Regions from separate parts of the Streptomyces sp. NPDC049915 genome, predicted to be linked through region 2. Evidence: riboswitches for the same ligand, from Rfam matches in the RefSeq annotation. Region 2 holds a riboswitch; each other region holds the start of a gene.

Region 1 (4,332 bases), on a different contig from region 2:
TGGGTGAGGACGCCTCGGCGAAGTGCCGCTTGGGAATCCGCCCCGCCCGGTACGCCAGCCGTCCCGCCTCCACCGCGTGGCGCATGGCCTCCGCCATCACCACCGGCTCCTGCGCCCGGGTCACCGCCGAGGCGAGCATCACACCCGCGCACCCCAGCTCCATCGCCATCGCCACGTCCGACGCCGTGCCCGCCCCCGCGTCCAGGATCACCGGCACGCGCGCGTCCTCGACGATCAGCTGGAAGTTGTGCGGATTGCGGATACCGAGACCGGAACCGATGGGCGAGCCCAGCGGCATGATCGCCGCACAGCCGACGTCCTGAAGCTTCCGCGCGAGCACCGGGTCGTCGTTGGTGTACGGCAGCACCGTGAACCCGTCGTCGACCAGCGTCTCCGCCGCGTCCAGCAGCTCGATCGGGTCCGGCAGCAGCGTGCGCTCGTCGGCGATCACTTCCAGCTTGACCAGGTCCGTGCCCAGCGCCTCCCGCGCCAGCCGGGCCGTGAGCACCGCCTCCCCGGCGGTGAAGCAGCCGGCGGTGTTCGGCAGCACCCGGATGCCCAGACGGTCCAGCACCGACAGCACCGAGCCGTGCACCTCGGGGTTGACCCGCCGCATCGCGACGGTCGTCAGCTCGGTGCCGGAGGCGACCAGCGCCCGCTCGAGCACCTCCAGGCTGGGCGCACCGCCGGTGCCCATGATCAGACGGGAGGTGAACGGCGTACCGCCGAGGACGAGGGGGTCGTCAGCCATGGTTCAGCCTCCCTGGACGGCGGTCAGGACCTCGACGCGGTCACCGTCGGCGAGGGCCGTCGTGGACCACCGGGTGCGCGGGACGACGGTCTCGTTGAGGGCGGCGGCCACCCCGGAGGGGGCAGCGGTCAGGGACTGCACGACGGCGTCGAGAGCCGTGCCGGGCTCGACACGGCGGGGCTCGCCGTTGACCGAGATGTTCATGCGGGCTGCTCCGTGAGGGTGCGTGCGGGCTGCTGCGCGGCGGCGTGAGAAAAGCGCTTCGGGGTGAAGGGGCGGGCCTCCTCCGGCAGCTCGCCGGTGACCAGGGCGTGGGCCAGCACGTCCCCGGTGACCGGGGTGAGCAGGACGCCGTTGCGGTGGTGGCCGGTGGCCAGCAGCAGCCCGTCCAGCGCGGTCGGGCCGAGCAGCGGCGCGTTGTCGGGGGAGCCGGGGCGCAGTCCGGCCCGGGTCTCCGTCAGCGGCAGCTCGGTGATGCCGGGCACCAGCTCGTGCGCGTCGCGCAGCAGCTCGTAGACGCCGCCCGCGGTGACGGTCGTGTCCCAGCCCATCTCCTCGCTGGTCGCGCCGACGACCAGCTCACCGTTCTCGCGGGGCACCAGATACAGCGCGCCGCCGCGCACCACGGCGCGCACGGTCCGGCTCAAAAACGGCGTCCGGTGGTTCGGCATGGTCAGCCTGAGGACCTGCCCCTTCACCGGCCGCACCGGCGGCAGCACGGCCTCCGGCACGCCCGCGAGGCGCCCGCTCAGGCTGCCGGCGGCGAGCACGACCTGTCCCGCGCCCAGCTCCTCGCCCTCGCTCGTGACGACGCCTCCCGCGCGCTCCCGCGCGACCGTGAGCCGCTCGGCCCGGGTCCGGTGGAACACCACCCCGGCCCGCTCGCAGGCGGTGACCAGCGCGGCCGCGAGCCGTCGCGGGTCCACCTGGTGGTCGCCGTCGACCCGCAGCCCACCGCGCACGCCCGGCGCGAGCATCGGCTCCAGGCGCCGGCAGTCCCGGCCCGACAGCCACTCCGACGCAAGGCCCGACTGCCGCTGCAGGGCGTGCAGTTCCTTGAGGTGGGCGCGGTCGTCGGCGTCCAGGGCGACGGCGAGCGTCCCGCTGCGGCGGTAGCCGAGGTCGTGGCCGGTGGCCTCGGTGAGTTCGGCCGCGAAGTCCGGATAGCGGCGCGCCGAGGCCAGGTTGAGGCCGAGCAGGGTCTGCTCGCCGTAGTGCAGTTCCGTGACGGCGGCCAGCATCCCGGCCGCCACCTGCGCGGCTCCGCCGCCGGGCTCGGGGTCCACGACCGCGGTGGCGAACCCCCTCTGCGCGGCCCGCCAGGCCGTGACCAGCCCGATGATCCCGCCCCCGATGACGAGGACGTCTGACGTACGCGTAGGCGACATGGGCGTCCAGCCCCTCCCTTCGCCGGCATGACCCGGATCAGGTTCGTACGGTCGGAGGCCGTCCCAGCCTCCCTCTCAGCCCGGTGCGTCCGGGCTCCCGCGAGTGCTTTACGGTGGCCACCCTAGCCCGTGCCGCTGTGTGTCTGTAAGGGAGCCTTCCGTCATGACCCGGTCCCTCGACGGTCTCGTCCTCGCCCCCGTCACCGATCAGGCGCCCGGTCAGGTGGGCACGCGCACCCGCTTCACGTACCACGAGCGCGGCGGCGAGATCTGGGCCGAGTACACCGGCGGCGACGTGGTGCGCGGGCATCTCGTGGGCACCCGGCAGGGGGACCGGCTGGACTTCCGGTACGTGCAGCTCAAGCAGGACGGGACGACCTCCGGCGGGCACTGCGTGTCCACGGTCGTTGAGCTGCCGGACGGGCGGCTGCGGCTGGAGGAGACCTGGGAGTGGGAGTCCCAGGAGGGCAGCGGCACCAGCGTGGTGGAGGAGCTGCCCGCGCGTGTGGAGCAGGTCACGGCACAGGACCGCTGACTGACGATGTGTCAGGTGTCTATGGTGATCAGGTGAGCGAGCAGACGCGGCAACGGGACACCTCGGCGGCGGCGCCGGCGCGGCGCGTGGTCGTCGCGGGCGCGGGCATGGCCGGGGTGCAGACCGCGGTGGCCCTGCGCGACCAGGGCTTCACCGGCAGCGTCACGCTGATCGGCGCCGAACCCCACCAGCCCTACGACCGGCCGCCGCTGTCCAAGGCCGTCCTGCTCGGCACGGCCGAGGGCTCCGCCTTCGACGTGGACTTCGAGGCGCTGGGCATCGAGCTGCGCCTCGGCTGCGAGGTGCTGGGCGTGCGCCCCGCCGACCACGAACTGGACACCGAGGCCGGCCCGGTCGGCTACGACGTCCTCGTGCTCGCCACCGGCGCCGAACCGATCACCCTGCCCGGCGCCGAGGGCGTGCCCGGGGTGCACCTGCTGCGCACCCTGGACGACGCCGAGCGGCTGCGCCCGGTGCTCGCCCGGCAGCACGACATCGTCGTCGTCGGCGCGGGCTGGATCGGCGCCGAGTTCGCCACGGCCGCGCGCGAGGCGGGCTGCGCGGTCACCGTCGTGGAGGCCGCCGACCGCCCGCTCGCCGGGGCGCTGCCCGCCGAGGTCGCCGCGCCGATGACCGAGTGGTACGCCGACGCCGGTGTCGCGTTGCGCACGCACGCGCGCGTGGCGGGCGTCGAGCCGGGCGTGGTGGTCCTCGACGACGGCACCCGGCTGCCCGCCGGCGCGGTCGTCGTCGGCATCGGCGCACGGCCCGCCACCGGCTGGCTGGCCGGCTCCGGCGTCGAGCTGGGACCGCGGGGCGAGGTGGTGGCCGACGCGCAGCTGCGCACGTCGCTGCCGGACGTGTACGCGGTCGGCGACTGCGCCTCCTTCCCCTCCGCCCGCTACGGCGAACGCCTGCTCGTCCACCACTGGGACAACGCCCTCCAGGGGCCTCGCACGGTCGCCGCGAACATCGTCGGCGACACTCTCGCGGAGTACGACCCGGTGCCGTACTTCTGGTCCGAGCAGTTCGGCCGCTTCGTCCAGTACGCCGGCCATCACACCGCGGCCGACCGCACCGTGTGGCGCGGTGACACCTCCGGCCCGGCCTGGACGGTGTGCTGGCTGCGGGAGGGCCGGCTCATCGCCCTGCTGGCGGTGGGCCGCCCCCGCGACCTGGCCCAGGGGCGGCGGCTGATCGAGGCGGGCACGGCCATGGATCCGGAGCTGCTGGCGGACCCGGCACGCCCCTTGAAGGCCGCGACCGCGGCGGCTTGACGGTGCTCGACCAGCCATGACGTGACCGCGGTCGACCACGCCACGTCGCGGCCCTGGCATCGCGGCAGGGTCGGTGGAGCGCCTACGCTTGGTTCCGTGACCGAGATTGACGCAAAGATCGATGCTCTCGTCCCCGCCTGGCTCACCCTTCCCGACATCGCCGAGATGCTCGGCGTCGAGGTGACGCGTGTCCGGCAGCTGGTCAAGGAGGGCCAGCTCATCGCCGTACGCCGCGGTGAGAACCGCGCACTGCACGTCCCCGCCGCCTTCATCGACGGGGACAAGGTCGTCAAGGGCCTGACCGGCACCCTGACGCTCCTGCGGGACGACGGGTTCACGGACGAGGAGATGCTGGAGTGGCTCTTCACGCCGGACCCGAGC
Region 2 (4,332 bases):
AGCCCTGCGCCTGGAGCCAGGCGGCGATGTCCGAGGCCGCCTTTTTGCCGTCGACCCGCACGTCGGCGGCATGGGTGATGCGCTTGATCGCCGCATCCTCGATCGCGGGGTCCGAGGCCAGCGGGGCGACCGTCGCCACGTACCGGTCGGTGTCCAGCGCGATGTCGTGCACCCACACGGTGAGCAGCGCGATCGGTACGAGGATGCAGGTGAGGACGATGAGCACCGCCGAGGCGGTGTTCCTGGCGATCCGAGCAGCCGGCGAGTCGCCCTTGTGCCCGCTCGGCGCCGCGTCACCAGTGTTCTTCTCGGCTGCACCGAATTCGGACGGCTCGTGGGGGCTGGTCATGGATGCTCCGGGACTCCTGGGCGGTTACCTGCCCCCATTGCCGCAGCTGCACGACGGAGCGGCACCCCCAGCCGGGCCATACGAGCGAGACGCGGTCAACCTCCCGAGCACGTGATCGTGCACGGCGAGACGAGCCTTTCCGATGGCGCGCGACTTGCGCACACTGCTATGGCTCCGTCGAACGAAGCTGGGTCTTGGGGATCCGTGACGTGAAGAACATCGCGAGGAGAGCGGCGAAGGCGAGGATGGCGAGTGCGGCGCACAGACCGTCGATCCCGGCGTTCGCGTTCGCGTCGAGTGCCGCCCTGTGACCTGCCTGCACTCGAAGCCCATGGCGTCCGCCTCACACAGCAGTGTTGGCGATAGCCGAGCGCCCTGGGCCGTCCCTGGGCCGTCCGAGGCCCACCAACGCTGACAGGCGACACCCACAGGTGACCGCCCCCACCCCGCTCCGGCCTGGGCTGCCGGAGTTGATCTGCGACACTGGTACCACCATGCCCAAGCCCGGAGAACTTACTTTTGTCGCGCCGCGCGGAGCCAAGACGCCGCCGCGGCATCTTGCCGATCTTTCGCCTGCCGAGCGCAAGGCGGTCATGGCCGAGATCGGGGAGAAGCCGTTTCGCGCCAAGCAGCTGTCGCAGCACTACTTCGCGCGGTACGCGCACGAGCCGGAGCAGTGGACCGACATCCCCGCCGGGGCGCGTGACAGGCTGCGGGAGGCGTTGTTCCCCGAGCTGATGACCGTCGTGCGGCATCTGTCGACCGACGAGGGGACCACGCGCAAGACGCTGTGGCGGCTGTTCGACGGGACGCTCGTCGAGTCCGTGCTGATGCGGTATCCGGACCGCGTCACCATGTGCATCAGCTCGCAGGCCGGGTGCGGCATGAACTGCCCGTTCTGTGCGACCGGGCAGGCCGGGCTGGATCGCAATCTGTCCACCGCCGAGATCGTGCATCAGATCGTCGAGGGCATGCGGGCGCTTCGGGACGGGGAGATCCCCGGTGGTGCCTCCCGGCTGTCCAACATCGTCTTCATGGGCATGGGCGAGCCGCTCGCCAACTACAAGCGGGTCGTCGGGGCCATTCGCGCGCTCACCGATCCCGCGCCCGACGGCCTCGGGCTGTCCCAGCGCGGCATCACCGTGTCGACCGTCGGCCTCGTGCCCGCCATCCACCGGTTCGCCGACGAGGGCTTCAAATGCCGGCTGGCGATCTCGCTGCACGCCCCGGACGACGAGCTGCGCGACACCCTCGTCCCCGTGAACACGCGGTGGAAGGTGCGCGAGGTGCTCGACGCCGGGTTCGAGTACGTCGAGAAGAGCGGGCGGCGGCTGTCCATCGAGTACGCGCTGATCCGGGACATCAACGATCAGGCGTGGCGCGGGGACCGGCTGGGGCGGCTGCTCAAGGGCAAGCCCGTGCACGTCAATCTCATTCCGCTCAACCCGACGCCGGGGTCCAAGTGGACCGCCTCCCGGCCCGAGGACGAGAAGGCGTTCGTCGAGGCCATCGCCGCCCATGGTGTACCGGTGACGATCCGGGACACCCGTGGGCAGGAGATCGACGGGGCATGTGGTCAGCTCGCCGCCACCGAGCGGTAATCTGACTGTCGTAACGACAACTTCATAGCCGGAACATCTTTCCGACAGGGGAGCGCCACAGCGCTGAGAGTGCGGCACCGGCCGCAGACCCTCTGAACCTCGCCCAGGTCATTCTGGGTAGGGAGATCGGTCATCACTCGAGCTGTTGCGCCCTGCCCGGGACACCCTGAGGCGTCCCGGGCAGGGCCGCGTCTCTTCCTGGTCACTCCAGGAGGAATGTCAGTGAGCATCACCAAGAGGGCCACGGTCGTGGTGGTCGGCCTCGGCCTCGTCACGCTGTCCGCGTGCGGGTCGGGCGGCAGTGAGAAGAGCGCCGCCGAGTCCAAGACCGTCACGCTCGTCAGCCACGACTCGTGGGCCGTGTCCAAGAACGTCCTCGCGGACTTCGAGAAGCAGTCCGGGTACAAGGTCAAGGTCCTCCCCGGCGGCGACGCCGGGCAGGCCGTCAACAAGGCCATCCTCACCAAGGACAACCCGCAGGGCGACGTCTTCTTCGGCGTCGACAACACCCTGCTCTCCCGCGCCCTGGACAACGGCCTCTTCCAGCCGTACGAGGCCAAGGGGCTCGGCGCCATCGGTGCCCGGTACCAGCTGGACCAGGGCAAGCACCGGGTCACCCCGATCGACTTCGGCGACATCTGCGTCAACTACGACAAGAAGTACTTCGCCGACCACAAGCTGACCCCGCCGGCTTCCTTCGACGACCTGGTCAAGCCGGAGTACAAGAACCTCCTCGTCACCGAGAACGCGTCCACCTCCTCGCCCGGCCTCGGCTTCCTGCTCGGCACCGCCGCCAAGTACGGCGACGCCGGCTGGCAGGACTACTGGAAGAAGCTCAAGGCCAACGGCGTGAAGGTGGTCGACGGCTGGGAGCAGGCCTACGACCAGGAGTTCTCCGGCTCGTCCGGCGGCAAGAAGGCGCACGGCGACCGGCCGCTGGTCGTCTCGTACGCCTCCTCGCCGCCCGCCGAGGTCGTCTTCGCCAAGCCGCAGCCGAAGACCGCGCCGACCGGCGTCGCGGCCGGCACCTGCTTCCGGCAGATCGAGTTCGCCGGGCTGCTCAGCAACGCGAAGAACACCAAGGGCGGCAAGGCGCTGATCGACTTCCTGGTCTCCAAGGAGTTCCAGCAGGACATGCCGCTGAACATGTTCGTCTACCCGGTGCTCGACGGCGCCAAGGTGCCCGCCGAGTTCACCCAGTACGGCCCCGCGGCCAAGGACCCCGAGACCCTGGCGCCGGCCAAGATCGCCGACCACCGCGACCAGTGGGTCAAGCAGTGGACCTCACTCGTACTGAAGTAGCCCGGCGCCCGGACCGCGCGGGGAGCGCGGCGCGGCTCGGCCTGATGGCCCTGCCCGTCGCGTTCTTCGCCGTGTTCTTCGCCTACCCCGTGGCCGCGATCGTCGCCCGCGGGCTCAAGGTCGACGGCGCCTGGCAGTTCGGGCGGCTCACCGACGTCCTCGGGCAGTCCGACATCCGGCACGTGCTGTGGTTCACCACCTGGCAGGCGCTGGTCTCCGCCGGGCTCACCCTGCTGCTCGGCCTGCCCGGCGCCTATGTCTTCGCCCGCTTCGACTTCCCCGGCAAGCGGCTGCTGCGGGCGGTGGTGACGGTGCCGTTCGTGCTGCCGACCGTCGTCGTCGGCACCGCCTTCCTCGCGCTGGTCGGCCGCGGCGGCCTGCTCGACCAGCTGTGGGGCGTACGGCTGGACACCACCGTGTGGGCGATCCTGCTCGCCCACGTCTTCTTCAACTACGCCGTCGTCGTGCGGACCGTCGGCGGTCTGTGGGCGCAGCTCGACCCGCGCCAGGAGGACGCGGCGCGGATGCTCGGCGCGTCCCGCTTCACCGCCTGGCGCACGGTCACCCTGCCCGCGCTCGCGCCGGCGGTCGCGGCGGCCGCGCTGATGGTGTTCCTGTTCTGCTTCACCTCCTTCGGCATCGTCCAGATCCTCGGCGGCCCCGGCTTCTCCACCCTGGAGGTGGAGATCTACCGGCAGACCGCCGACGTCTTCGACCTGTCCACCGCCGCCGTGCTGACGGTGGTCCAGTTCATCGCGGTCGGCGCGATCCTCGCCGTGCACGCCCGGACGGTACGGCACCGGGAGAGCGCCCTGAAACTGGTGGACGCGGCGACGACGGCACGCCGGCCGCGCGGCGCCGGGCAGTGGGCGCTGCTCGGCGGGGTGCTGCTCACCATCGCCGTGCTGCTCGTGCTGCCGCCCGCGGTGCTGGTGCAGCGCTCCCTGGACGGCGGCCTCGGCTACTACCGGGCGCTGACCAGCCAGGACGGCAACACCTTCCTCGTCCCGCCGATCGAGGCCATCGGCAACTCGCTGCAGTACGCCGTCGCCGCCACCGCGATCGCGCTGCTGATCGGCG
Region 3 (4,332 bases), on a different contig from region 2:
AGGTTGAACTGGTCCTCCCACCGGAACTCGAACCGGGCGTCGGACAACGCGTCGTCCCACTCCTGCGCACCCGGGTGCCCCTTGGCGAGATCGGCCGCGTGAGCGGCGATCTTGTAGGTGATGACGCCGGTCTTGACGTCGTCCCGGTTGGGCAGGCCCAGGTGCTCCTTGGGCGTGACGTAGCAGAGCATCGCCGTGCCCCACCAGGCGATCATCGCGGCGCCGATGCCGGAGGTGATGTGGTCGTACGCCGGCGCGACGTCCGTGGTCAGCGGGCCGAGCGTATAGAACGGAGCTTCATCGCAGATCTCCTGCTGAAGGTCGATGTTCTCCTTGATCTTGTGCATCGGGACGTGTCCCGGGCCCTCGATCATGGTCTGTACGTTGAAACGCTTGGCGATCGTGTTGAGTTCCCCGAGCGTGCGGAGCTCCGCGAACTGCGCCTCGTCGTTGGCGTCCGCGATGGAGCCGGGCCTGAGGCCGTCACCGAGGGAGTACGTCACGTCGTAGGCGGCGAGGATCTCGCACAGCTCCTCGAAGTGCTCGTACAGGAACGATTCCTTGTGATGGGCGAGGCACCACGCGGCCATGATCGAGCCGCCGCGCGAGACGATGCCCGTCTTGCGGTTGGCGGTGAGCGGCACATACGCCAGGCGCACGCCCGCGTGGACCGTCATGTAGTCCACGCCCTGCTCGGCCTGCTCGATGACCGTGTCCTTGTAGATCTCCCAGGTCAGTTCCTCGGCCCTGCCGTCGACCTTCTCCAGTGCCTGGTAGAGCGGCACCGTGCCGATGGGGACGGGGGAGTTGCGCAGCACCCACTCACGGGTGGTGTGGATGTTGCGGCCCGTGGAGAGGTCCATGACCGTGTCGGCGCCCCAACGGGTCGCCCACGTCATCTTCTCGACCTCCTCCTCGATGGAGGAAGTCACCGCGGAGTTGCCGATGTTGGCGTTGACCTTCACCAGGAACCGCTTGCCGATGATCATCGGCTCGATCTCCGGATGGTTGACGTTGGCCGGCAGTACGGCGCGGCCCGCCGCGATCTCCTCGCGGACCACCTCGGGCGAGACGTTCTCCCGCAGGGCCACGAACTCCATCTCGGGCGTGATCTCACCCCGGCGGGCGTACGCGAGCTGGGTGACCGCCTGGCCGTCACGGCCGCGACGAGGCTGGCGCGGACGTCCGGGGAAGACCGCGTCGAGGTTGCGCAGGCCTCCGCGCGGCGAGGTGTGCTTGACCCCGTCGTCCTCGGGACGGACGGGGCGGCCCGCGTACTCCTCGGTGTCGCCACGGGCGATGATCCAGTTCTCCCGCAGCGGTGACAGGCCCCTGCGCACATCGGTGTCGACGAGCGGATCGGTATACGGGCCGGATGTGTCGTACAGCGTGACCGACTTCCCGTTGGTGAGGTGCACCTGACGGACCGGCACCCGCAGGTCGGGGCGCGAACCCTCGACGTATGCCTTGTGCCAGCCGATGGACTTCCCGGCCTCCTGAGCCGTCTCGCTCTGAACGGAGGCAGGCGTGCGTGCGTCCTTGTTGGTCATGAGACCTACTCCCTACGCCGGCATTACCCGGTAACAGGTTCGGCGGTCGACGCAGCGGTCACCGTCTGCCGACATTTCGCGCGGAACACCGTGTGTCCCACGTGAAACATCGCAAAGACGGAGGTCAGCGCCCTCTCAGCCCGGTGCTCCGAGCTCCCGCGTGTGCAAAGGTGCCTCCACGCTAGCGTCAATTCGGGCGCGGTGAACAGGGGGCCCCTGTCGTTCTTGCGATGATCGGTCGGTGACCACCACACACCAGCCCCCGTATCCGCCGTCCGAGCCGCCCCGCGGCCAGGGCACGACAGGCCACGGCCAGGACGTCGAGGACGGGCATGCGCAGGGGCACGCATCAGGGTCCGGGCACGGGCATCGGCGCGCGCCCGGTGGCGGCCACGGTCACGGTGCCACCCATGCCACGGGAGGCGGGCACGGTGCCCAGCACTCTGCGGGAGGCGGGCATGGGCACAGTCACAGTCACGGGCCCGCTGCTCCTGTCTCCCGGCATCTGCGCAAGGTCATCGCGGCGATCCTCATCCCGTTCGCCGTAGCGGTGGTCGTGGGTCTTGGCGTGCTGTGGCCCGGGGGTGCCCCGTCCCACCAGCGCACCGGTGTCGGCTTCGACCGGCAGACCCAGCAGGCCACGGTCACCCAGGTGGTCGAGGTGAGCTGCAAGGCGGTCAACGCCTCCGGTGGCACGCCGACCGGCGACACATCCACCGCGGAGGGCTCCTCGGCCCAGCAACAGGCGTCCGCCGCCTGCAAGAAGGCCACCGTCCGGGTCGACTCGGGCAAGGACACGGGCCGGACGTTCACCGAGATCGTGCAGCCGGACCAGACGCGGCAGCTGCACCAGGGCGAGAAGGTCGTGGTCGCCTACGAGCCCTCGGCGCCGAGGGACCTGCAGTACTCGGTCACGGACGTCGACCGGCGCTTCCCGATGGCCCTGCTGGCCGGCATCTTCGCGCTCGCCGTCATCGTCGTCGGGCGGCTGCGCGGGGTGATGGCGCTCGTCGCGCTGGCCATCAGCTTCATGGTGCTGAACTTCTTCATCCTGCCGGCGGTCCTGCAGGGCCAGAACCCGTTGGTCGTCGCCGTCGTGGGCTCCAGTGCGATCATGCTCATCGCCCTGTATCTGTGCCACGGGCTGTCGGCCCGGACGTCCGTGGCGGTGCTCGGCACCCTGATCTCCCTGCTGCTGATCGGCGTCCTCGGTTCGCTGTTCATTGGCTGGGCCGCGCTGACCGGCAACACGGACGACAACACCGGCCTGATCCACGGCCTGTACCCGTCCATCGACATGAGCGGTCTGCTGCTCGCCGGCGTCATCATCGGATCGCTGGGCGTGCTCGACGACGTGACGGTCACCCAGACCTCCGCCGTCTGGGAGCTGCACGAGGCCAACCCGTCGATGGGCTGGCGCGGGCTGTACCGGGCGGGCATCCGGATCGGCCGCGACCACATCGCGTCGGTCGTCAACACCCTGGTCCTCGCCTACGCCGGTGCCGCGTTGCCGTTGCTGCTGCTCTTCTCCATCGCACAGAGCAGCGTGGGCACCGTCGCCAACAGTGAGCTGGTCGCGGAGGAGATCGTGCGCACACTGGTGGGATCGATCGGCCTGGTCGCCTCGGTACCGGTCACCACGGCGCTCGCGGCCCTGGTGGTGGCCGCCGACCGTCCGGGTCCGGCACCGGCCGGCCAGGACCTCGGCGGTGGCACCGCCACCGGCTCGATCCCGGTGCCCGCGGGGCGCGGCGGCCGGGGACGGCGCCGCAAGCACTGAGACACCGGCCGGCACCTTCGCCGTACCGGCCGAACGACTGCAGAAGCGTTCCTGCACATCCCCGCCCAGCAGTGGTGAACCGTTACGCCATCGGTGACGTGACGTATCAGCCCGCGCTCTGCTCCTCCGCGAGGATGCGGTCGAGCGCCTCCTCCAGATGGGCATCGAAATCGGCGAGCGCGCCCTCCTGGCCGAGCGGCACCAGCTTGTCGGTGCGGTCCAGGAACGCCACGATCGGTGGCGCCGACGAACGGAACAGCGCCTGGTCGCAACCGACCTGGAGCCGGATCAGCACCTCGCCCAGCGTGTCGGCTTCGACCGGTGCGATACGGACATCGCCCTCCCCGCACGGCCGCCCCACCCCGTCGAGCAGCAGCTCACGGCCGAACGCCCAGGTCACCGGCGCGTCCCCGGGAAGGTGGAAAGTCAGCCGTACGGCGTAGGGATCACAGGCCTCGTAGCGCAGTTCCACCGGGATGCGGAACGAGAGCTCCTCGGAGACGAGAAAGCTCATCATGACCTCTGCCTGTACTGCCTGCACGGACTCGCGCATTCGCCTACCCCGTCACTTGCCGTCGACTGGCTGGGAATGAACCCCTTGACACTGGAGGCATCTTGCTGAACGTGCACGTGAGATCACAAGGAGTGAGTTTTCAGATACTGATAGACAGGGCCAGCGAGCCCAGCAGGCGCCCGATCTCGTCCTGCAGCTTCCGCGCCGCGGGCAGCAGCCGATCGGCCTGGTGCGCGGGCAGCGAGATGGCCATCGTCGCGGCCGTGGTGCCCACCGTGATCGGCACCGCCGCACACACCGTGCCCAGGGCGTACTCCTGCCGCTCGATCACCGGCTCCATCCGCCGCAGCCGCTCCAGCCGCCGCAGCAGGGCATGGTTGTCACACACCGTGTACGGGGTGATGGCCTGCGCCGGGTAGCGCGCGAGGTGGTCGCGGCGGGCGCCCTCGTCCAACTGGGAGAGCAGGCACTGCCCGATGGCGTGGGCG

Evidence for each region. A riboswitch is a leader RNA that binds a small molecule or an ion and turns the genes downstream of it on or off. The one in region 2 is predicted to bind thiamine pyrophosphate.
Region 1: it holds a riboswitch for thiamine pyrophosphate, as region 2 does, so the genes downstream of both, thiO (glycine oxidase ThiO) here and AB0J12_RS24725 (thiamine ABC transporter substrate-binding protein) in region 2, are expected to answer to the same signal.
Region 3: it holds a riboswitch for thiamine pyrophosphate, as region 2 does, so the genes downstream of both, thiC (phosphomethylpyrimidine synthase ThiC) here and AB0J12_RS24725 (thiamine ABC transporter substrate-binding protein) in region 2, are expected to answer to the same signal.

Annotation. Positions count from the first base shown of each region.
Region 1 is NZ_JBFAMH010000019.1:59,912-64,243, forward strand. It holds gene AB0J12_RS27645 (thiazole synthase) at 1-751, opposite strand, end outside; gene thiS (sulfur carrier protein ThiS) at 755-955, opposite strand; gene thiO (glycine oxidase ThiO) at 952-2,139, opposite strand; TPP riboswitch at 2,137-2,250, opposite strand; gene AB0J12_RS27660 (hypothetical protein) at 2,303-2,674, shown strand; gene AB0J12_RS27665 (FAD-dependent oxidoreductase) at 2,707-3,951, shown strand; gene AB0J12_RS27670 (Rv2175c family DNA-binding protein) at 4,048-4,332, shown strand, end outside.
Region 2 is NZ_JBFAMH010000015.1:86,961-91,292, reverse strand. It holds gene AB0J12_RS24735 (hypothetical protein) at 1-349, opposite strand, end outside; gene rlmN (23S rRNA (adenine(2503)-C(2))-methyltransferase RlmN) at 844-1,950, shown strand; TPP riboswitch at 1,987-2,092, shown strand; gene AB0J12_RS24725 (thiamine ABC transporter substrate-binding protein) at 2,167-3,252, shown strand; gene AB0J12_RS24720 (iron ABC transporter permease) at 3,297-4,332, shown strand, end outside.
Region 3 is NZ_JBFAMH010000009.1:247,529-251,860, reverse strand. It holds gene thiC (phosphomethylpyrimidine synthase ThiC) at 1-1,550, opposite strand, end outside; TPP riboswitch at 1,543-1,720, opposite strand; gene AB0J12_RS18560 (YibE/F family protein) at 1,792-3,330, shown strand; gene AB0J12_RS18555 (SsgA family sporulation/cell division regulator) at 3,437-3,883, opposite strand; gene AB0J12_RS18550 (IclR family transcriptional regulator C-terminal domain-containing protein) at 3,984-4,332, opposite strand, start outside.